Regions from separate parts of the Caballeronia sp. GAWG2-1 genome, predicted to be linked through region 2. Evidence: predicted binding sites of a transcription regulator. Region 2 holds the regulator's gene; each other region holds the start of a gene.
The links. The regulator HrcA, encoded in region 2, represses chaperone genes, less so after heat shock. The targets are predictions, from matches to a motif close to TTAGCACTCNNNNNNNNNGAGTGCTAA.
Positions count from the first base shown of each region.

Region 1: rpoH (RNA polymerase sigma factor RpoH) is a predicted target of HrcA. The motif match lies at 5,123-5,149, and genes of this name have one in related genera.
Region 3: NCR98_RS10765 (co-chaperone GroES) is a predicted target of HrcA. The motif match lies at 3,936-3,962, and genes of this name have one in related genera.

Region 1 is NZ_JALQDD010000002.1:199,044-206,671, reverse strand. It holds gene NCR98_RS01375 (fumarylacetoacetate hydrolase family protein) at 1-442, opposite strand, end outside; gene ybiB (DNA-binding protein YbiB) at 740-1,717, shown strand; gene leuA (2-isopropylmalate synthase) at 2,185-3,840, shown strand; gene NCR98_RS01360 (nuclear transport factor 2 family protein) at 3,864-4,247, opposite strand; gene NCR98_RS01355 (acyloxyacyl hydrolase) at 4,293-4,859, opposite strand; gene rpoH (RNA polymerase sigma factor RpoH) at 5,213-6,148, shown strand; gene nagE (N-acetylglucosamine-specific PTS transporter subunit IIBC) at 6,333-7,628, opposite strand, start outside.
Region 2 is NZ_JALQDD010000003.1:111,830-119,457, forward strand. It holds gene glnE (bifunctional [glutamate--ammonia ligase]-adenylyl-L-tyrosine phosphorylase/[glutamate--ammonia-ligase] adenylyltransferase) at 1-1,841, shown strand, start outside; gene recN (DNA repair protein RecN) at 1,889-3,541, opposite strand; gene NCR98_RS02100 (NAD kinase) at 3,571-4,464, opposite strand; gene hrcA (heat-inducible transcriptional repressor HrcA) at 4,654-5,670, shown strand; gene hemH (ferrochelatase) at 5,799-6,866, shown strand; gene NCR98_RS02115 (RNA-binding S4 domain-containing protein) at 6,881-7,288, shown strand.
Region 3 is NZ_JALQDD010000015.1:168,322-175,949, forward strand. It holds gene NCR98_RS10745 (hydroxymethylpyrimidine/phosphomethylpyrimidine kinase) at 1-442, shown strand, start outside; gene NCR98_RS10750 (DUF72 domain-containing protein) at 480-1,256, shown strand; gene NCR98_RS10755 (hypothetical protein) at 1,330-1,713, shown strand; gene groL (chaperonin GroEL) at 1,833-3,473, opposite strand; gene NCR98_RS10765 (co-chaperone GroES) at 3,567-3,857, opposite strand; gene NCR98_RS10770 (DUF4148 domain-containing protein) at 4,226-4,543, shown strand; gene NCR98_RS10775 (DUF2242 domain-containing protein) at 4,728-5,459, shown strand; gene NCR98_RS10780 (D-(-)-3-hydroxybutyrate oligomer hydrolase) at 5,738-7,628, opposite strand, start outside.

The DNA of each region.
Region 1 (7,628 bases), on a different contig from region 2:
GATGAATCGGACCGATGGGCGCGGAGCGGTCGAAACCCTTCGCGGTATCCCACGGGCGACCCATTTTCTTTGCTTCGGCTTGCAAGTCGCGGCGCGTCATGTCGAGGCCGAGCGCGTAACCGTAGACGTAATCGAGCGCCTCGTCGGCGGGAATGTCCTTGCCCTGCTTGCCGATAGCGGCGACGAGTTCCATCTCGAAGTGCAGGTTTTTCGTCTGCGACGGATACGGAAACTCGCCCGTGGCTCCCGGCGCGACATACAGCACGGCATCGGCGGGCTTGCTGAAGAAGAACGGCGGTTCGCGGTCCGGATCGTGGCCCATTTCACGCGCGTGCGCTTCGTAATTGCGGCCGACGCAGTAAATGCGGCGCACCGGGAATTGCTCGCTCGAACCGTCGACTGGCACCGCCGCTGCGGGCGCCGGAGGAAACACGTAACTCATTCCGCTCTCCTTTTGCTGTTTTCTGGGTTGCCGCCTCGTTCGGTGCGAACACGCGGCGAGAGAGCGAGTGTAACGCGCGAGGCCGAATCGTGGCGGCGCTTGTCTGGCGGGCTTTCGCGGGCATTCGCGTGCTTTCGCCGAGCCGACAGCGGGCTTACCGGCGCGAACGGATTCGGCGTTGGCAACTTGCCAGCATCGCTTAAATGCGATACTGAAGGTCTATCCCGCTCCTTCGAACTCGCATGCCGCATCGCTCACGAACTTGAACATCGAGCCTGCGGCCCGCGCAAGCCGCCAATGACAGAGACAGAAACCCCCGCCAACCACTTTGCCTGCGCACGCTACATCAAGGAAATCGGCCGCGGGCCGAACGGCGCGCGCGCATTGTCTCGCGACGACACCTACGCGCTCTACGAAGCCATGCTCGACGGCCGCGTGTCCGATATCGAACTCGGCGCCGTGCTGCTCGCTTATCGCGTGAAGGGCGAGACATCAGCCGAACTCGCCGCGATGCTTGCCGCCGCGCATCGCTCGTTCGAGCCGTTGCACGTGCAGGAAGGCCGCGAGCATGCGCGGCCCGTGTCGATTCCAAGCTACAACGGCGCGCGCAAGCAGCCCAATCTCACGCCGCTCCTGTCGCTTTTGCTCGCGCGCGAAGGCGTGCCGGTGCTGGTGCATGGTGTCGTCGACGATCCCGGCCGCGTGACGAGCGCCGCGATTTTCGGCGAACTCGGCATTCCGCACGCAGCTTCCCGCGACGAAATCGAGGATAGTCTCGCGTCCCGCCGGCTCGCGTTCGCGCCGATCGCCTCGCTCGCGCCGAAGCTCGCGCGGCTTTTGAAACTGCGCCGCGTGATGGGCGTGCGCAATTCGACGCATACGCTCGTGAAGATTCTTCAGCCGTTCGCCGATCCGGGCTTGCGGCTCGTGAACTACACGCATCCGGAATATCGCGAAAGCCTGACCGGGCTTTTCACCGAGCATCCGGACGCCGCTGCCGGCGGTGCGCTGCTCGCGCGCGGCACCGAAGGCGAGGCGGTGGCAGACACGCGCCGGCAAGTCCAGGTCGACTGGTTCCACGACGGCCACGCGGAAACGCTGATTTCGCCCGAACATTCGCAACCGGATGCGCCGCCCATCGATTTGCCCGAGTCGCTCGATGCCGCGATCACCGCGCGCTGGATCGAAAGCGTGATGCGCGGCGACGTGCCCGTGCCGCCCGCCATCGCGCGTCAGGTGGAAGTCATCGCCGGGATCGTTCGAAAGCCGGTCTGAGTGCGCCGGATTCGGCTTGTGCCGATTGCAAAAAGATTCAGCACGTATTTGACACGATCTTAAGCAGTGGTTTAGAGTGCAAATATGCGTCTCACCCAGTCTTCCTCCCTCCGAATTATTTCGGGCCGCCTAGCGCGGCCCCTATCGCTACGTCTAGCGTAAATCGCCAGGCGTAGCGCCTCGCGTCGTCAAGGCGCGCGGTCCTGCCAGTAGTTCTCGTAGTTCCTTCCTTACCACTTGTAGTCGTCAGCTTTTCGGCTCGCTCATCCCGCGAACTGAAAACGCGAGGGTCAAATGCACGCTGCTTCGCGCACGTTCACGTTGGTCGCAGGCGTCACCATCGCCGGGACGCAACGTGTACGCTCGCCAGGCGCTGTCTCACGTGCATCGCGCCATTGCCGGCCAGCCGCCGGTCAAGGCATCTCTTGCAGACGCTACGCAAACTGTCCGAAGAGAGATCGACGATCATGATGCCGAACCCCGCCGAGAAATACCGCCCGTTTCCGCAAGTCCGCCTGAATGGCCGCCGCTGGCCGAACCGCACGATCGAAAAAGCGCCCATCTGGATGAGCACCGATCTGCGCGACGGCAACCAGTCGCTCATCGAGCCGATGAGCATCGCCGCAAAGCTCGAATTCTTCGAGATGCTGGTGGCAACGGGCTTCAAGGAAATCGAGGTGGGGTTTCCGTCGGCATCGCAGACGGATTTCGATTTCGTGCGCAAGCTGATCGACGAGAAGCGCATCCCGGACGACGTGACGATCGAAGTGCTGGTGCAATCGCGCCGCGAATTGATCGAGCGCACGTTCGAGGCAGCGGAAGGCGCGAGCAAGGTGATCGTGCACTTGTACAACGCGATCGCGCCGTCGTTCCGGCGCATCGTGTTCAATCAGTCGCAGGAAGAAGTGAAGGCGCTGGCGGTGGAAGGCACGCGCATCATCAAGGAATGCGCCGATGCACGGCCGCAGACGCGCTGGACCTACCAGTACTCGCCCGAGACCTTCAGCATGACGGAGTTGCCGTTCGCGCGTGAAGTCTGCGACGCCGTCGCGCAAATGTGGCGTCCGACGCCCGATCACAAGATGATCGTCAATTTGCCGGCCACGGTGGAAGCCGCGACGCCGAACGTATTCGCCGATCAGGTCGAATGGATGGACCGCAATCTCGGTTATCGCGACAGCATCGTGCTTTCGGTGCATCCGCATAACGATCGCGGGACGGCGGTCGCGGCCGCGGAGCTCGCGGTGCTCGCGGGCGCGGAACGCGTCGAAGGTTGTCTTTTCGGCAACGGCGAGCGCACGGGCAACGTCGATCTCGTCACGCTTGCGCTCAATCTCTACACGCAGGGCGTCGATCCGGGCCTCGATTTCTCCGATATCGACTCGGTGCGTCGCGTCGTCGAGCGCTGCAATCAGTTGCCGGTGCATCCGCGTCATCCGTATGCGGGCGATCTCGTTTTTACGGCGTTTTCGGGCTCGCATCAGGACGCCATCCGCAAGGGTTTTGCGCAGCGTCAGCCGGGCACGGTCTGGGAAGTGCCGTATTTGCCGATCGATCCCGCCGATCTCGGCCGCAGCTACGACGCCGTGATCCGCGTGAACAGCCAGTCCGGCAAGGGTGGCGCGACTTATCTGCTCGAACGCGGGCTCGGCTTCACGCCGCCGCGCCGCGTGCAGATCGAGTTCAGCCACGCCGTGCAAAGACTCGCGGACACCTCAGGCGAGGAAGTCACCGGTGACGCAATCTGCACACTCTTCAAGCAGGAATATTTCGACGCGGGCGGCGTGGTCGCGCGCGTCGATGCGGCGACGCTCTCCGTGTTCGGGCGCAACGTCGCGTTGCCGCCGGCATCAGGCGCGACGAGCGGCGATGTCTACGCGCAAGCCGTGGCGGCGTGTTTCGATGTATCGGCAAACGTGAGCTGGTTCGAAACGGCGGTAACGGCGAGCGGCGACACGGCCGTCTTCGTCGGCTGCCGCGTCGGCGACGAGCCGTTGCGCTTCGGCGTCGCGGTGCACGCGAATCCGGCGTTGGCTGTCGTGGATGCGGTCGTCAGTGCGGTGAATCGGTCGAAACCCTTGGGCCGTCAGGCAGAGCGGCAAGACGAAGCGGTCGAGGCTTGAGGCCTCGACGTCGCGCGCGGCGGCTACTCCAGCGCCACGCGCGTCGCCTGCAAGGCTAGCAGCAGCCATTGTCCGTCGGTCTGAACGTGAACCGCGGTGTAGGCAATGGGAAACAGCAGCGCGCCGTTTTTCGATTCCATCTCGATCAGCGCCCGTCCCGAGACGAGGCACGTGTCCTTGCCGGCGACGATCACGTCCTGCGACTGGATCTCGATCTGCCGATAGCGGCGTCGACCAGCGGTGATCGCGTCGATGAACTGGCGCTTCGTCTCGCGCTTGCCGTTCGTGTGAACGTAGCTGACGTTCTCGGCTAGAAGCGCATCCAGAGCCGGGCCGTCGCTGTCGACCATCGCCCGGAAGCGGTCGCGCTCGAGGCCTCGAATAGCCTCCATGGATTTTGCCGGCATCTGTCGGTTCCCCTTGTGTCGAGAAACCGATGCGCCGGCGCCCCGTCAGAAGTTGTATTGCAGATATAGCTGGCTGAAATTTATACCAGGATTCGGCTCTTTGATACTGGCGTTCGACAGATGCTGAAACCGGAAGCCCGCCTGATAGTTCTGCTTCTCGCCGAAGATCGCACCGACGCCGACCATATCCGCGAACTGGAACGCGGACGACACCGTGAAATCCGTCGTGATTCGCGTATGCGACAGAAGCCGCACGCCGACGCCCGCTTCAATGAACGGCCGGATATATCCCGAACTCTTCACGAAGCGCAGAACCGGCGTCACACCGAATTCCCAGATGTTCGGGTGCACGGCGTTGCTTTCCTGCGAGTGCCAGTAGGCAACGTGACCTTCGCCGAGCAAGGTGAAGTGGAAGCCGCCGATTTCCCACCAGGTCAGATTCGGGTCCCATACGAAGCCGAGATCCGCCTTTTTGATGTCGCGATCGGCCACGCCGCCCGCGATTTGCAAACCGAAGCGGTCGGCATGCGCTGCCGCCGACGTGACTCCTAGCAACAGGGCAATTGCGCCATGGGACAACAGATGACGCCAAGGGCCTTTATTTTTCTGCATGGACACCCCATCTGTGGGATTGACGAGTCGAGCCGCCAAGCGGGCTTCGCGCATTGTAGATTCATCGTCTCATAATTGCACGAATGATTGCCATTAGCCTTTTTGCTTGAATATCCTGTCTTCCTTACGTCAAAGTAAGGTAACTAATTCTATCGTACGTGACGAATCGGTAATAATGGTACGATTCGAATACAGTGCTCGGCTATGAATCCACAAAGTTGATAGCTTTGTGGGAACTCTCACATTCGTTTCCCCTCTAACACTTAGCACTCGTTGAAGCGGAGTGCTAATATCATGTCTGACTTGCCGCGCCTTTGCGGCAACAGGCATTTGTTGATAAGGAGCTTATGAGCGTGTCCAATGCGATGACCCTTCCGAATGTTCTTAGCTCGGCACCTGCCAAGGCAACTTCGGCAGGCGCGCTGACGTACGCACAATCGTCCATGTTGACCGGCCAGATCGGCAACATCGATTCATACATACAAGCGGTGAACCGCATTCCAATGCTTTCGCAAGCAGAGGAGCGTCAGTACGCCACCGAATTCCGCGAACAGGGCAACCTGAATGCGGCGCGGCAACTGGTGCTTTCGCACCTGCGCCTCGTCGTGTCCATCGCCCGGAATTACCTGGGTTATGGTTTGCCGCACGCGGACCTGATCCAGGAAGGCAATATCGGTCTGATGAAGGCCGTCAAGCGCTTCGATCCCGAACAAAACGTACGCCTCGTGTCGTACGCCATGCACTGGATCAAGGCGGAAATTCACGAGTACATCCTGCGCAACTGGCGCATGGTGAAGGTCGCGACGACCAAGGCGCAACGCAAGCTGTTCTTCAACCTGCGCAGCCACAAGACCGGCACTTCGGCGTTCACACCGGAGGAAATCGAAGGTCTGGCAAGCCAGTTGAACGTGAAGCGCGAGGAAGTCGCCGAGATGGAAACGCGTCTGTCGGGCGGAGATATCGCGCTCGAAGGCCAGGTCGAAGATGGCGAGGAAGCCTATGCGCCGATCGCCTATCTGGCTGACTCGCATAGCGAGCCGACGAATGTCATCGCCGCGCGTCAGTTCGACAAGTTGCAAAGCGACGGTCTGGCTTCCGCGCTTGAATCGCTGGATGCGCGTAGCCGCCGTATCGTCGAAGCGCGCTGGCTCGAAGTGCAGGACGACGGCTCGGGCGGCATGACGCTTCACGAACTGGCGGACGAATTCGGCGTATCGGCTGAGCGTATCCGTCAGATCGAAGCGAGCGCGATGAAGAAGATGCGTTCCGCGCTGGCCGAGTACGCGTGATATCGCGGTAGTTCGATGACCGTAGTTCGGTGCTGAAGTAAGTTCGAAGCCCGCTGTTCCGAAAGGACAGCGGGTTTTTGTTTTTGGGCGGAGGTGTGCCGTAACGGCAGCAGTGACTTAAACGTCGCCCACTATAAAAACGGCGCCCGAAAGCGCCGTTCATCAAACCAGACCGAATCTCGCATTAAGCCGGCAACGGCGATGCCCCGCCGCCACTTCCCGGCACGCGCGTCGCGAGTTGTGCCGCGTAACGCTGCGCGGCCGCGCCCACGACGATGTGGAACGTATCCGCCGACACCCACGCGACATCCAGCGTCGACAGGCGCTGACGATCCACCGCCGAAGGATCGCGCACGACCACGCGCAGTCGCGTTTGCGCGACGGCATCGAGCGTGACGACATTGGTCGCGCCGCCGAACACCGCCAGCCAGCGCAGCGGATCGGGATCGAGCGGGCCGGCAGTCTGATCGAAGGCGCCAACGTTCGCGGAAGCCACCGAAGCAGCGGCCGGAGCGGACGAAGCCGGCGTCGCTCCGCGCGTCGACGAATGTTCGAGTTCACCGCGAATTTCATCGGCGATGATGTCCGCTTCCGGTCCGATGATCACCTGCACGTTCGTCGCGCCCCGCTTGAGCACGCCACGCGCGCCGATGCTCTTCAACTGCGTTTCCGACACCTTCTCCGTATCCGCCACCGACAAACGCAGACGCGTCGTGCAGGCATCGACGAGCGTCAGGTTCGACGCGCCGCCCAGCGCCGCAATGTACTTCGCGGCGCGCGTGTTCGCTGCACCCGGCAGCGGCGTGCCGTAGCCGCCTGCAACCGGCGTGGCGGACGTTTCGGCATCGGTCGTGGCCGGCTCGCGGCCCGGCGTCGCCATGTTGAACTTGCGGATGAAGAAGCGGAACAGGCCGTAATAGATCACGCCGTAGACGAGCCCGAGCGGAATTGCCATCCAGCCGCGTTGCGACAGACCGTAGTTCAGCACGTAGTCGATCGCACCCGCCGAAAACGTGAAGCCCAGATGAATGCCGAGCGCCGAGCAGATCGCGAGCGACACGCCGGTAAGTACCGCATGGATCGCGTACAGCACCGGAGCCAGGAACATGAAGCTGTATTCGATCGGCTCGGTCACGCCCGTCAGGAACGCGGTGAGCGCCATCGAAAACAGCAGGCCGCCGACGACCGCGCGGCGCTCTTTCGGCGCTTCGTGGAACATCGCCAGACACGCGGCCGGAAGGCCGAACATCATGATCGGGAAGAAGCCCGTCATGAAGCCGCCCGCGGTTTTATCGCCGGCAAAGAAGCGGTGCAGATCGCCATGAACGACCGCGCCACCATCCGGCGGCGTAAACGAGCCGAACACGAACCACGCGAGCGAGTTGATGATGTGATGCAGACCCGTCACCAGCAGAATGCGGTTCAGCACGCCGAAGACGAAAGTGCCGAGCGCGCCCGCCGTCGTGAGCCACGTTCCGGC
Region 2 (7,628 bases):
TCCAGTTGATTCGCGGCGGACAGGCGGCGGATTTTCGCATTCGTCCGACGCTCAAGGTGCTCGAACGCGCCGCCGCGCACGGGCTGATCGCGCAGAACGTGTGCGACTCGCTCACCGACGCGTATCTGTTTCTGCGCACGGTGGAGCATCGGCTGCAGTATCGCAACGACGCGCAGACGCATGCCATGCCGGTTGCCGACGACGAGCGCGCGTTGCTCGCGTCATCGCTCGGATTTGCGAACTACGCCGCGTTGATGGACAAGCTCGATGCACATCGCGAATTCGTCGAACAACAGTTCGATGCCATCTTCGCCGACAAGATCGGCGGTGAAAACGGCTGCGGCGTGTCGGACGATTCGGCTGCATCGTGGATCTGGAGCAGCGCGCTCGCCGACGATTCCGCGCAGGAAGAACTCGCCGGCCGTCTGTCCGAACTCGGCTTCGCGGACCCGGCGCCGGTGCTCGCGCGTCTAACGGGCGTGTGGAACTCCACGCGTTACGCGAGCCTGAACGAGCACAGCCGCGAGCGCTTCGACGTGGTCGCGCAGCGCGCGCTCGAAGTCGTGCAGTCGATCGATGCCGCGCGTCGCGGCGATGTGATCGCGCGGCTTTTCGACTTGCTCGAAGCCATCGGCAAACGCGGCGCGTATCTCGCGCTTCTGACTGAATATCCGGCGGCGCTCGAACGCGTGCTGTCCGTGTTGTCCGGCTCGCGCTGGGCGGCGGGTTATCTCATTCGCCATCCGCAATTGCTGGACGAATTGCTCGATGACGAAGCCATTGCCAGCCCCTTCGACTGGGACGGGTTCAAGCGTTCGCTGCTCGCCCGGCTTGCGGCAGCGGAGGACGCGGAGCATCAGATGGACTTGCTGCGTCACGCGCATCAGGCCGAAGTGTTCCGCATCCTGCTGATCGATCTGGCGGGACATCTGTCGGTGGAACATGTGAGCGACCGTCTGTCCGAACTCGCCGATGCCGTGCTCGACGTAACCGTGCAGACGGTTTGGCGGCAGTTTCCGAAGCGGCATCGCGATACGCCGCGCTTCTCCGTCATCGCGTATGGAAAGCTCGGCGGCAAGGAACTGGGTTATGCGTCCGATCTCGATCTGATCTTTCTCTACGACGATCCCGACGATTCGAACGACAGCGCCGCCGACATTTACGCGATGTTCGCGCGCCGTCTCATCACGTGGCTCACGGCGGCGACCGGCGCGGGCACGCTGTTCGATGTGGACTTGCGTCTACGGCCGAACGGCGAATCGGGTTTGCTGGTGACGAGTCTGGAGTCGTTTCGCCGCTATCAGATTCGTGAAGGCGATGCCGCGAATACCGCGTGGGTCTGGGAGCATCAGGCGCTTTCGCGCGCTCGCTACAGCGCCGCCGACGCCGAGATCGGCGCGCAATTCGAAGCCATTCGCGCGGACGTGCTGGTGATGGAGCGCGATGCGGCATTGCTTGCCCGCGAGATCGTCGCGATGCGCGAGCGTGTGGCGGCGGGGCATCCCAATCGCAGCGAATTGTTCGATCTGAAGCACGATCGCGGCGGGATGGTGGATATCGAGTTCATCGTGCAGTACTGGGTGTTGCTGCACTCGCGCGAGCATCGCGAGTTCGTGCGCAATGCGGGCAATATCACCTTGCTCAAGATCGCGGCGCAGAGCGGGTTGATCAGCGCGGACGAAGCGGAAACGATTGGCGCGGTGTACCGGCACTACCGCAAGCTGCAGCACACGCTGCGGCTCGATGGAATGGAGAAGGCGCGCGTCGCGCCGGATGCGGTAAAGGGCGAAAGGGAAGCGGTGACGGCGTTGTGGAGACGCGTGTTTTCGATTGCCGAGTAAGGTGGAAGGCGGCGCAGCGTTTTTGCGCCGCCTCGTTCGCCCGCGCCTCAAGCCGCGAGCATCTCCTTTGCATGCTTGCGTGTCGTCGCCGTGATTTCGATTCCTCCAAGCATCCGCGCCACTTCTTCGATGCGTTTCGACTTGTCAAGCGGCGTCACCGTGCTGACCGTGCCGCCGGCATCGTCGGAAGTTTTCGCCACCTGGAAATGCTGATCGCCGCGCGCCGCGACTTGCGGCAAGTGCGTGACGCACAGCACTTGCCGGTCGCGTCCGAGTTGATGCAAGAGCCGTCCGACCACTTCCGCCACGCCGCCGCCAATGCCCGTATCCACTTCGTCGAAGATCAGCGTGGGCGTCGGGCTCGCGGTGCTCGCGATCACGGCGAGCGCGAGGCTGATGCGCGCGAGTTCGCCGCCCGATGCGACCTTCGCGAGCGGCCGTAACGCGACGCCAGCGTGGCCCGCTACGCGAAACTCGATCTGTTCCAGCCCGTTTGCGCCGCCTTCCGCGAGCGGCACGAGCGCGACTTCGAAGCTGCCGCCCGCCATCGACAATTCCTGCATGCCTTCGGTGACTGCCTTCGACAAAGTCTTGGCCGCTTTCGCGCGCGCCTTCGACAGCGCTTTTGCATCCGCGAGATAAGCGTCCTTCGCTTTCTCGGCGACGGCGTTGAGCGCGTCGAGGTCCGCGGCGGCATCGAGTTCCGCTAGCTGGCTGCGGCGCGCTTCATGTTCCTCGGGCAGCGCTTCGGGCTGAAGGCGGAACTTGCGCGCCGTCGAGTGAAGCTGATCCATGCGACGCTCGACCTGCGCGAGCCGGTCAGGATCGAGTTCGAGGCGCTGCGCGTAGTGCGAAAGTGAGTACGACGCTTCCTGCAACTGAATCTCGGCGGGTTCGAGCGAGGCGAGCACGTCGCTCAACGCGGGATCGATATCGGCCAGATCGCGCAGCTTCGTGATGATGGCTGCGAGTTGGGAAATCATGGCTTCGTCGGATTCGGACAATGCGGACAGCGCGCTTTGCACGCCGTCGATGAGACTTGCCGAGTGCGAGAGCCGATGATGCTCCGCGCTCACTTCCTCCCATTCGCCCGGCTGCGGCGCGAGCTTATCGAACTCGCTCAACTGCCATGCGAGACGCTCGCGTTCCAGTTGCAGTTCGCGGTCGCGGCTTTGCGCGGCTTCTACGGCCTGCTGGGCCTCGCGATACGCACGCCACGCGCGATTCACGGTGCTCGCTGTGTCGACGAGACCGGCGTGCGTGTCGAACAGTTCGCGTTGCGCGTCGGGGCGCATCAGCAATTGATGCGCGTGCTGGCCGTGGATGTCGACGAGCATTTCGCCCACTTCGCGCAGTTGCGTGAGCGTGGCCGGCGTGCCGTTGATGAACGCGCGCGAGCGGCCGCCGGAATCGATCACGCGGCGCAGCATGACGGTGTCGCTGTCTTGCGAGAGCGCGTGCTCGTCCAGCCAGCGCGCCACTTGCGCGTGCGTGGTGAATTCAGCGGTGATGTCGGCGCGCGCTTCGCTCGTGCGCACGACGCTCGCGTCGGCGCGGGCGCCGAGCGTGAGCGCAAGGGCGTCGATCAAGATGGATTTGCCTGCGCCGGTTTCACCCGAAAAAACCGTGAAGCCGGAGTCGAACTCGATATCCAGCGCGGCAACGATGACGAAGTCCCGAATGGAGAGATGACGGAGCATGGACGCTTGGAAAGGGCGTGGTGAGCGCTTCAGAGGGCGGAGTCTTGCGAGGGATGCTCGTTCCAGTGCAGCTTTTTGCGCAGCGTGGCGTACGTGCTGTAGCCGACCGGATGCAGCACCGGCACCGTGTGCCGTGAGCGCCGCACTTCGATGGCGTCGTTCAGCTCGACGGCCGTGAACGACTGCATGTCGAAGTTCACGTTGACATCGCGCCCGCCGATGAACTGAATGGTCACCTTGGAGTCGTCGGGCAGCACGATCGGACGGTTCGAGAGCGAATGCGGCGCGATCGGCACGAGCACGAAGCCCTGCAACTGCGGATGAAGAATCGGCCCCGCCGACGAAAGCGCGTAGGCGGTCGAGCCGGTGGGCGTCGCGACGATCAGACCATCCGAGCGCTGGTTGTACATGAAGTGGCCATCCACCGACACGCGCAGTTCCGCCATGCCTGAAAAGCCGCTGCGATTGACCACGACATCGTTGAAGGCGAGCGCGTGATAGATGGGCTTGTCGTTGCGCACGATACGCGCTTCGAGCAGGCTGCGTTCCTCGCGCTCGAACTGTCCGGCGAGCATCTGCGGCACGATCTCGCGCATCTCGGTGAGCGGGATGTCCGTGATGAAGCCGAGCCGCCCGTGATTCACGCCGATGAGCGGCGTCTTGTACGGCGCAAGTTGGCGGCCCACGCCGAGCATGGTGCCGTCGCCGCCCAGCACGACCGCCACGTCCGCGCGCGCGCCGATTTCGGCGACCGAGAGCGCCGGGTAATCGGTCACGCCGACATCCTTCGCGGTGCCGGCCTCGAACACGACCTCGAAACCCTGCTTCGAGATCAGCTCCGCGAGCAGGCGCAGCGGCGTCTCGATGCCGGGCGTATTGGTGCGCCCGATGAGCGCGACAGTCTTGAATTGGCCAATTTCCATGCCGGCATTACACCATAGGTGGAAGGCGAAAAGAACCGTGCGCGAAGGGTGGCTGCGACGCCACCCGATCACGCCGGGGCACGCCCGTTGTTTATCGCTAGAATGGAGCGGACATTGAATCGCTCGACAAGCGATTCATCGCGGCGGGTACGTTCGCCGCGCCACGACACGTTAGGCTAAAATTTCCCCATGCTAGACCCACGTGCACAAACCCTCCTCAAAACGCTGATCGAGCGCTACATCGCCGAAGGTCAGCCGGTCGGTTCGCGCACGTTATCACGGCATTCCGGCCTGGAGCTGAGTCCCGCGACCATTCGCAACGTGATGTCGGACCTGGAAGACCTCGGTCTCGTCGTCAGCCCGCACACGTCGGCGGGACGCATTCCCACGCCGCGCGGCTATCGGCTCTTCGTCGACACCATGCTCACCGTGGAAGCGCCGCAAGACGAAGCCATGACCACCGCCGTCAAGACGCGCCTGCAAGGCGAGGAGCCGCAGAAGATCGTCGCGGCGGCGGCGAGCGTGCTGTCGAGTCTCTCGTCGTTCGCGGGCGTGATCCTCACGCCGCGCCGCAGTCACATGTTCAAGCAGATCGAATTCATGCGGCTGTCGGACAAGCGCATTCTGCTTATCATCGTGACGCCCGAAGGCGACGTGCAGAACCGCATGATGGCGACGCAGCGCGACTATTCGCCGTCGCAGCTCACGGAAGCCTCCAACTACATCAACGCGCATTTCGCGGGCCTGTCCTTCGACGAAGTGCGTCTGCGGCTGCGTCAGGAAATCGACGAATTGCGCGGCGACATGACCGCGCTCATGCAGGCGGCCGTGGTCGCGAGCACCGCCGAAACCGATCCGGGCGAGACCGTGCTGATTTCCGGCGAGCGCAATCTGCTCGAAGTGGCGGACCTTTCGTCCGACATGGCGCGGCTGCGCAAGCTGTTCGATTTGTTCGACCAAAAGACGAGCCTCCTGCAATTGCTGGATGTTTCGAGTCACGCGCAGGGCGTGCAGATTTTCATCGGCGGGGAATCTAATCTGGTGCCGATCGAGGAAATGAGCGTCGTGACCGCGCCGTATGAAGTCAACGGCAAGATCGTCGGCACGCTCGGCGTGATCGGACCCACGCGCATGGCCTACAACCGCGTGATTCCCATCGTCGATATCACCGCACGCCTGTTGTCCATGTCGCTCAGTTCTCAATAGCTTTTCCTTCAGCCCATCATGCCGGCCCGCGCGCCGCGCCGCCACTAGGCCGTTCGGCCAATGATGCGGCGTGAAACGCGCCGCTATAATGGGTTTCACCTTTCGACCACTTCCGGCCGCCTTGCCCTATGCGTTTCGATCTCGAGTTGCCTTCGCAGCCTAGCGCTTCGCATCGTGTCGCGGTGCTGCTGATCAATCTCGGCACGCCGGACGCGCCCACGCCGCGTGCCGTGCGCAAGTATCTGGCGCAGTTCCTCTCCGATCCGCGCGTGGTCGAGATTCCCTCCTTGCTCTGGCAGATCATTCTGCGGTTGATCATCCTGCCGTTTCGCGGGCGCGCGTCGGCAAAGAAATATGCGCAGGTCTGGATGGCGGAAGGCTCGCCCTTGCGTGTCTATACGGAGAAGCAGGTCGAGGGCTTGCGGCGCCTCTTTGCGGCAAACGACTATCACGTGCTCGTCGACTACGCGATGCGCTACGGCACGCCGGGCATCGGCGTCATGCTCAATCAGCTCAAGCTCGAAGGCGCCGAGCGCATTCTCCTGGTGCCGATGTATCCGCAGTACTCGTCTTCGACCACCGCGACCGCTTTCGACGACGCCTTTACCGCGCTCAAGCGCGTGCGCAATCAGCCCGAGATTCGCACCATTCGTCATTACGCGGATCATCCGGCGTATATCTCCGCGCTTGCAGAGCAGGTGCGCGATTACTGGCGTCATCACGGCGTGCCGGATTTTGCCGCCGGCGACAAGCTCGTGCTGAGTTTTCACGGCGTCCCCAAGCGAACCATGGATCTCGGCGATCCGTATCACGACCAGTGTCAGTTGACGGGCTCGCTGCTCGCCTCCGCGTTGGGGCTCACGCCGGTGGAATGCCGCGTCACGTTCCAGTCGCGCTTCGGCCGCGCGGAATGGCTGCAGCCATACACCGCGCCGACGCTCGCGGAACTCGGCGCGGCGGGTGTTGCGCGCGTGGACGTTTTTTGTCCGGGCTTCACGGCGGATTGTCTTGAGACGATCGAGGAAATCGGCATCGAGGTGCGCGACGAATTTCTGCACGCAGGCGGCAAGCAGTTTCACCGCATTCCTTGCCTGAATGCATCGCCGGCGTGGATCAAGGCGCTGGGAGAAATCGCGGCGCAGAATCTGCAAGGCTGGCCGGTGCAGGCCGTGCAGCCATTGACGGTTGCCGCCTGAACGAACGGTTATTCATGAACTACACGATTTCGACGGAACCGGGCGCGCGTCTGCGCATCGACAAATGGCTTTGGGCAGCGCGCTTCTTCAAGACGCGTTCGCTCGCGAGCGACGCGGTGGAAAAAGGCCGCGTGAAGATCGGCGGGGCGAACGTGAAGCCGTCGAAGGACGTGCGCGTCGGCGATCTCGTCGAGATCGATATCGAGCGGATCGTCTGGCAAGTGGAAGTAAAGGGCGTGTGCGACGTGCGCGGACCGGCAAGCGTGGCCCAGACGCTTTACGCGGAAACGGAAGAGGGCCGAGTGAAGCGGTTAGCCGAAGCCGAGCGGCGCAAGACGTTTCGCGAGCCGGCTGCCGGAATTCAGGGCAGGCCGACGAAGCGCGACCGGCGCATTATCGACAAACTGGCAGGTTCGGATTGAAGTAGTTTTCGATGGTCGCATGAACGCCGCCGTACTCGGTGTTACGGGCGGTGACAGCGCCGGACATACATATGGTGGTCGTTCCCGCAACCAGTACCAGAGCGACCACCGCGATAGCAAAGGTCAGTTTCATGGTACCCCCGGTGAGCGGGATAACCGGTTGCGAAAACCGGAAGGAAACGGGCAAGGGCTTGAGCGGTTACTGCATTCGTAGGATTAGGGTTAACGTGTTCCTGCGACGCATGTTCGAAGTGTAGGCGAACAACGCAATCGCCTCAATCTGATTTTTGCGTACTGCGACGAAACGCCCATTACGAAGTGTTTCCCGCAGTCAAATGTG
Region 3 (7,628 bases), on a different contig from region 2:
GTTGTTGCAGCTCGCGCAACCCGACAGTGACGCCGAAGCGCCAACGCTGGATGCCGCGATCTCGCATATCCTGGCGCAGGGTTGCGAATATGTGCTCGCAATGGAAACCGGCACGCATCGGCACGTGAACACGCTGTATAGCGAGGAAGGCCAGGTGCGGCAAGATACGTGGGATCGCGGTGTGCATCGCATCATGGGGCTGACGGATACGCTTGGCGCCGCGGTCGCGGCCTTGCTTGCCAACGGACAGGAACCCGCCGAGGCCGCACGCGAGGCTCAAGAGTATGTGTTCCAGGCGGCGCGAGCCGCGTTCCGTCCGGGCATGGGCGCCTATTTGCCGGACCGGTTTTTCTGGGCGCGCTCTAACGATGCAGACGAAGAAGGCGAGACGTCGTCCCTCCCCGACGAGTCGGCGGGACTGCCTGGGGAAGTACGCCATTAGCCCAAAACACTGACCAATCGAGTCGCCGGGAGAACGCATGCCGTACCGACTGCCCCATCTGCACAAGCCCGGCCCGCAAGGCGCGATCCGTATCGGCTGCGCGGGTTGGGGTTTGTCGAGCGCCGTGTCGTCGAGCTTTCCGCATGAAGGCACGCATCTCGAACGCTATGCACACGTGCTGACTTGCGTCGAGATCAATTCGAGCTTCTACAAACCGCATCGCGAATCGACTTACGCGAACTGGGCGCAGAGCGTGCCCGAGTCGTTTCGCTTCTCGGTGAAATTGCCCAAGTCCATTACGCACGACGCGCGGCTCGTCGGCACCGAGGCGCTCCTCGACGAATTCTTGCAAAGCGCGGGGCAACTCGGCGACAAGCTCGGTTGCTGGCTCGTGCAACTGCCGCCCAGTCTGCCCTTCGATCAGGCCACGGCCGAAGCCTTCATCAAGGCGTTGCGCGAGCGCACGAAGTTGCCGATTGCAATCGAGGCGCGGCATCCGTCCTGGTTCACCACCCACACGGCCGCGCTCCTGAAGGCGCATCACATGGCTTATGTCGATGCGGACCCGATCCCCGACGAGTGCGAGATCAAGCATCGCGCGGACACTTCGCTCGTGTATGTGCGGCTGCATGGCTCGCCCGAGCTCTACAAGTCTTCCTATAACTACACCTATCTCGACGACCTCGCGCGCACGCTGCACACGCGCGCGAAGAAAACGCCCGAGGTCTGGTGCATCTTCGACAACACCGCCGAAGGCAATGCGCAACCCAACGCGCTGCATATGATCGAGCGCCTGCGCACCCACCATCGTTAGACCGATTCGTTCACGAGGAGCATTCCCGATGCATCGATCAGCAAGACGAATTGCACGCCTTTTTCAAGCCACGATGTTCGCCTCGCTGATTTACATCGCCCTGCCTGCAAACGCGCAGCAAAGCACGGCGCCGCCCGCCACACCGGCTGGCGACGGCACCTTCCTGCTGACCATCTTCCTCAAGCACGATCAAAGCAAACCGCTTCCGAAGATCAACGAGCAGTTGAAGGAGCAAGGCTTCTTCAAGACGTTTCCGCCGCCGGGAATCGAAGTGGTGTCGTGGTACGTGATGATGGGCGTCGGTCAGGTCGTGACCTTGCGCGTGCCGGCCGATCGCCTGCGCGAAGTGAATCGCGCGATCGAAACCACCGCGTGGGGCGGCTATACGACGGAGTTTTATCCGACCTACGACTACAAGGCCGCCGCGCAAAACTTGCGCGATCAGATGAACAAGTAACGGTCCGCGTTTGCCACGGACGAAAAAAAACCCGCATTGCTGCGGGTTTTTCTTTGCGGCGTGAGCTTCCTTCGAAACCCACGCCCTGAGGATGAAGCAAGTAACCGGTCGAAGCCGAATTACATGTCCATGCCCATGCCGCCCATGCCGCCGGGCATGCCACCAGGCATGGCCGAGTCTTCCTTCGGCAGTTCCGCGACGGCTGCGTCGGTCGTCAGCAGCAGGCCTGCCACCGATGCCGCGTTTTGCAATGCCGTGCGCGTCACCTTGGTCGGGTCGACGACACCGGCTTCCACCAGGTCACCGTACTCGCCCGTTGCCGCGTTGTAGCCGTAGTTGCCCGTGCCCGCAGCAACAGCCGCCACCACGACGGAAGCTTCTTCGCCGCCGTTCGTGACGATCTGGCGCAGCGGCTCTTCCATCGCACGCAGAACGATGCGGATGCCCGCGTCCTGGTCCGAGTTCAGGCCCTTCACGCCTTCGACAGCCTTGCGAGCGCGGATCAGCGCGACGCCACCGCCGGCCACGATGCCTTCTTCCACAGCCGCACGAGTTGCGTGCAGTGCGTCTTCGACACGTGCCTTCTTTTCCTTCATTTCGACTTCGGTCGCAGCGCCGACCTTGATCACTGCCACGCCGCCAGCCAGCTTGGCCACGCGCTCTTGCAGCTTTTCACGGTCGTAATCCGACGTTGCTTCCTCGATCTGCGTGCGCACTTGCTTCACGCGCGCTTCGATGCTTGCTGCTTCGCCAGCGCCGTCGATGATCGTCGTGTTTTCCTTGCCCACTTCGATGCGCTTTGCTTGACCCAGTTCAGCCAGCGTAGCCTTTTCGAGCGTCAGGCCGGTTTCTTCCGCGATCACTTGACCACCGGTCAGGATAGCGATGTCTTCCAGCATGGCCTTGCGACGGTCGCCAAAGCCCGGAGCCTTGACGGCAACGGTCTTCAGAATGCCGCGGATGTTGTTCACGACCAGCGTAGCCAGCGCTTCGCCTTCGACGTCTTCAGCGATGATCAGCAGCGGACGGCCAGCCTTCGCGACTTGTTCCAGTACCGGCAGCAGATCGCGGATGTTCGAAACCTTCTTGTCGTGCAGCAGCACGAACGGGTTTTCGAGCAGGGCGACTTGCTTGTCCGGGTTGTTGATGAAGTACGGCGACAGGTAGCCGCGGTCGAACTGCATGCCTTCCACGACGTCCAGCTCGTCTTCCAGCGACTTGCCGTCTTCAACCGTGATCACGCCTTCCTTACCGACCTTGTCCATTGCTTCAGCGATACGGTCGCCGATGGACGTGTCGCTGTTCGCCGAAATCGCGCCGACTTGAGCGATTTCCTTGTTCGTCGTGCAGGGCTTGCTGATCTTGCGCAGTTCTTCGATAGCTGCAGCCACTGCCTTGTCGATACCGCGCTTCAGGTCCATCGGGTTCATGCCCGATGCAACGTACTTCATGCCTTCGCGAACGATGGATTGCGCCAGAACCGTAGCGGTCGTGGTGCCGTCACCGGCGTTGTCGCTGGTCCGGGAAGCGACTTCCTTGACCATTTGCGCGCCCATGTTCTGGAGCTTGTCCTTCAGTTCGATTTCCTTCGCGACCGAGACACCGTCCTTGGTGACCGTCGGGCCGCCGAAGCTGCGCTCGAGCACGACATTGCGGCCCTTCGGACCCAGCGTGACCTTGACCGCGTTGGCCAGAATGTTCACGCCTTCGACCATCTTGGCGCGTGCGGTATCGCCAAAAGTGACTTCTTTAGCTGCCATATTCAAACTCCTTGAGTCGATTCAGTTTGGAGGCTTCGGGCGGCAGGCTCCAATGGAGCGGCTCTGCGGCGAAGCCGAAGTGCAGGAAGGTGCTTACTTGACCAGAACGGCCATGATGTCTTCTTCGCGCATCACGAGCAGTTCTTGCCCGTCGACCTTGACGGTCTGGCCGGCGTACTTGCCGAACAACACGCGGTCGCCCACCTTCACGTCGAGGGCGTTCTGCACACCCTTGTCATCGCGCTTACCCGGGCCGACGGCCAGGATTTCGCCTTGATCCGGCTTTTCGGCTGCAGCTTCGGGGATGATGAGGCCCGAGGCAGTCTTGGTTTCCTGATCCAGACGTTTAACGATGACGCGATCGTGCAAAGGACGAAGATTCATACACACTCCTCTCTTGATTGAGACTGAAAACGCGGGGGAAACCCGCCCGGTAGGCGAAGCTGCCCGAGCGGCAATTTGTTAGCACTCTCGTGCAGTGAGTGCTAATTATATGGACCGAGTTTGACAATTTCAAGGACGCGGACAGACGGGCATTCCCTATTTCGCGTACTTTTGTCTGGACACGGGGAAATTAATGGATTTCGTAAGGTCGATTGGCTGGATTAATGTCAATCCATCAATTCTGATTTCGCTTAATTAGGGTTTCTACTAGGGTCGGCGAGGCCTAGACTGCATTTCAACGACGAAGCAGTGAAGAGACAAACTCTCCACCCGCAACGTTCCCGAGATCAGTACATAGGAGGTTCATCGTGTTCAAGTCGATCATCCCCGCAATCGCCGTTGCTGCCGTCCTTGCAGTCCCCGCTTTCGCCCAAGCGCAAGAAAACGCGCCGGTGACGCGTGCTGAAGTGAAGGCTCAACTGGTTCAACTGGAACGCGCAGGCTACAACCCGGCCAGCGATCAAACCCAATACCCCGCCAACATTCAGGCCGCGCAAGCACGCCTGAACGCGCAACAAGGCACGGCTGCATCGTCGTTTGGCGGTGTCGGCGAAGGCGCTGCCGCTTCGGGTGCTGCCCGCCGCGCGGCTATCGACCCGAATCCGGTCGACTTCAATCGCCCGTAATCGTCAATTCGCGTAACGAAGCCCGGCACGCACGCCGGGCTTTTGCTTTTTGCGCATCCCGAAGGAAAAGTTTCTGTAATCCATGGATTCGACGATGTTTTTGGACTACGTTTTTTTCTCGTGCAGTCGGAGGGCACTACAATTTGTGTTTGTTGCATCACAAATTTCGTCTTCGTTGCCTCTCATGCCTATGTCGTCGTCGCTGCGCGTTGCCTTTCTCTCCCTCGGAATTCTCGCCCTTGCCGCCTGTGGCGGACGCGCGGCGACCACGCCGAGCTATCAGCAAGAACTCTTTGACTCCGGTGCAAGCCCGTTCGCGCGCAACTTCGACGCCACCGTGAACGAAACCTGCGAGGCGGCCCGCCGCGCGCTGCTTTCGCAAGGCTTTCTCACGACGATGGCGCAAGCCGATACCGTCGACGCCACCAAGAACTTCCAGCCGTCCACCGAAACGCACGTGGTCGTCTCATTCCATGTGGTCTGCACGCCCGGCGAAAACACGACCAATACGAGCATCGCTTATGTGAACGCGGTGCAGGACGGCTATGCACTCAAGAAGAGCGATACCTCCGCAAGCGTGGGCTTGAGCGTCTTGGGCTCGCTTTCGCTGCCGATCCGTTCGAACAGCGATGCAATGGTCAAGATTTCCAGCGAAACCGTGCCCGCCGGCAAGTTCTATGACCGATTCTTCGGGCTGATGGGGCACTATCTGAGCACGGTGCCGCGCAGTTCGCCCATCGCATCGGATGAGGTCAAGAGCAAGCCGCTCGCACCGTCGCTGATCGTGAGTTCACCGGATCTCACGCCAACGCCTATCGTCGTACAGGCGCCCGCCGCGGCGGCGACGGCCATCCAGTCATCCGACGCGAAACACGCCGCGTCCGAGGGCGTCGCGGCATCGGCGCCGGTTCAGTGAGATCGAGCGCGCGCGTCGTTCCGGAATACGCTTCGTCGATGCAAGCGTCAAGCACGCGGGCAACGGCGGCTGCAGCTGCGTGATCAGCTCACCGCAAACCTCATTCAGCACCCGTCGCCGTTCGCAAAATGTACCCGCGTGGCCTGTGACGCCTCGCTCATCGCGCAGCTAGCCCACCCGGACGCATCGAGGCGGCGCGCTCATCACGCGCCGCCTAAAGCTGAAGCTCCGCCTGCCGCCGACGGCGACGCCAATCCGCACGCCACTCCCATCACCCCTCAATTCGGCACATTCACCACGCCGCCATTCACCGAAATCGCATTCGCGCCGGGGCTCGCCGCGATCGCCGGGAGATTCGCCACCGTCAATTGAGGCGCCGCGCCCGGCGTGCCGCCGCGCGCCACCGTATGCACGACTTGCGACGGCGGCAACGGCGCGTTGTTCTTCAGGTGAGCCCACATCAAATTGAGCGCCTGAAGGTTGTAGTAGTGCACGGGCACGAAGCGCGTATCGAAGCCAGCCACGCTCAGGAACGCATCGAAGTGCTGACCGTTCGTGATTTCGTACAGTGAGAGCTGGCTATTGTTGCCTTCCACCACCTTGTTCGCGCCGAGATACGGCCGCGAGGCATGGTTGATCGGCACGAGCGCATCCGACCTTCCCTGCACGATGATCGCCGGCTTGCCACGCAGATTCGCGTTGACGCGAATCGCGTTCACGCTCGCCGTCATCGTCGGATTGCCGTTCGCCCAAAGCGCGCGCAGGCAGGCCGCGCCCGCGAAGCTCGCATCGGGCGTCGCAAGCCGATGATCCGCCGCGCCCGATGTCCCCGCGTTATAGACGAGGTTGATGCCGTTGGTCGGCGGCACGCCATTGCCGTTGCCGAAGACCGTGGGCATCGGCGAAACGAGCGGGTTCACGCCCGCCGCGCCGGTCAGCGCGTTGGTCGTGCCGAAGCTGAAGTTGCACAGGTTGTCGGCGACGCTCGCCAGCATGTAGGCATCGGCGTAAGTCACGGCGACGGCCGGCACGGCCTGCGAGTCCCACATCGGCGCATGTAGCGCGTCGGAGTCGGCTTCGTAGCCCGCCTGATGCAGCTTCGCGAGCGCGTCGTTGGCTTGCGAGAGCGTATCGCCGCCGGCAATCGCGCCGCTCGCCGCGAGCGTCGTGCAGCGTGCGGTGCGAATCGCCACGGTGGTCGCGAGCGGCAGTGCCGTCAGATACGGCGCGCCGACCGCCGCCGTCGCTAGCGCCGCGCACGGCTGAAGCAGGTTCGCGTAGGTCATGTAATCGGCAAGCGGACGCCCGAACGAACCGACGGCCTGGCCGCCTTCGCGCACCGCAACCTGCGCCGGCAGATTCATGTTGATCTGCGGTTCGCCGACGACGACCGCGCTTATCCAGCCATCGGTGTCTTGTTCGGCGGCTGCAAGCGCCGCGCCGCCGCCATTGCTCACCGATGCCGCGATCGTCGTAATGCTGCCCTTCGAGTAGCGCGCGGAGTGCGTCGAGCCGTTGACCACGCCATAGGTATCGTTGAGCGCCCAGTACGCGAACTGAATCGCCTGCAACGTATTCTTGCCCCAGTCCTTTTCGGGATTCTGCTGCGAGTGAGCGTGTTTGAAAGCGTAGCGATTCGGATACGCCGAGTTGTAAGCCGAAAGCGCCGATTGGCTCAGGTTCGCCTTGAAGATCGCCGAATTGCCCGCGAAGGTCGCATTGGAAAGCGTGCCGTCGATCAGCGTGACGAGATTGGTCGACAACTCGTGCGCGCCGTTGCCGCTGCCTTTGTCCGTGTACGCAACCGCGCAGCCGCGCTTCAAGCCCCACTCGCCCGCTGCCGAAATCGCGCCATATATGCCGCGCGATCCCGACGATGTCGCCGTCACGATGCACGGCTGGTCCGGATTGAAACTCGTCGGAATCTGCACGAGCAGGCTGACGTTCTTCGTGCCCGAACCGTCGTCCGAGAAGGCCAGATACTCCTTGCCCGCGATCTTGCCTTCGCCGAGCGTGTCGCCGCCGTTCAGATCGACATTCGGTCCCCAGAAGCGCCCGTAGCCGCCGTTCGCCGACATATCGACGAGCGCACGATAGTTCGAATAGATAGCCAGGCGCCGCAGTTCCGCCGCTGTCGGCGCGGCCGCATTGGCGATTGAAGGCGGCGTC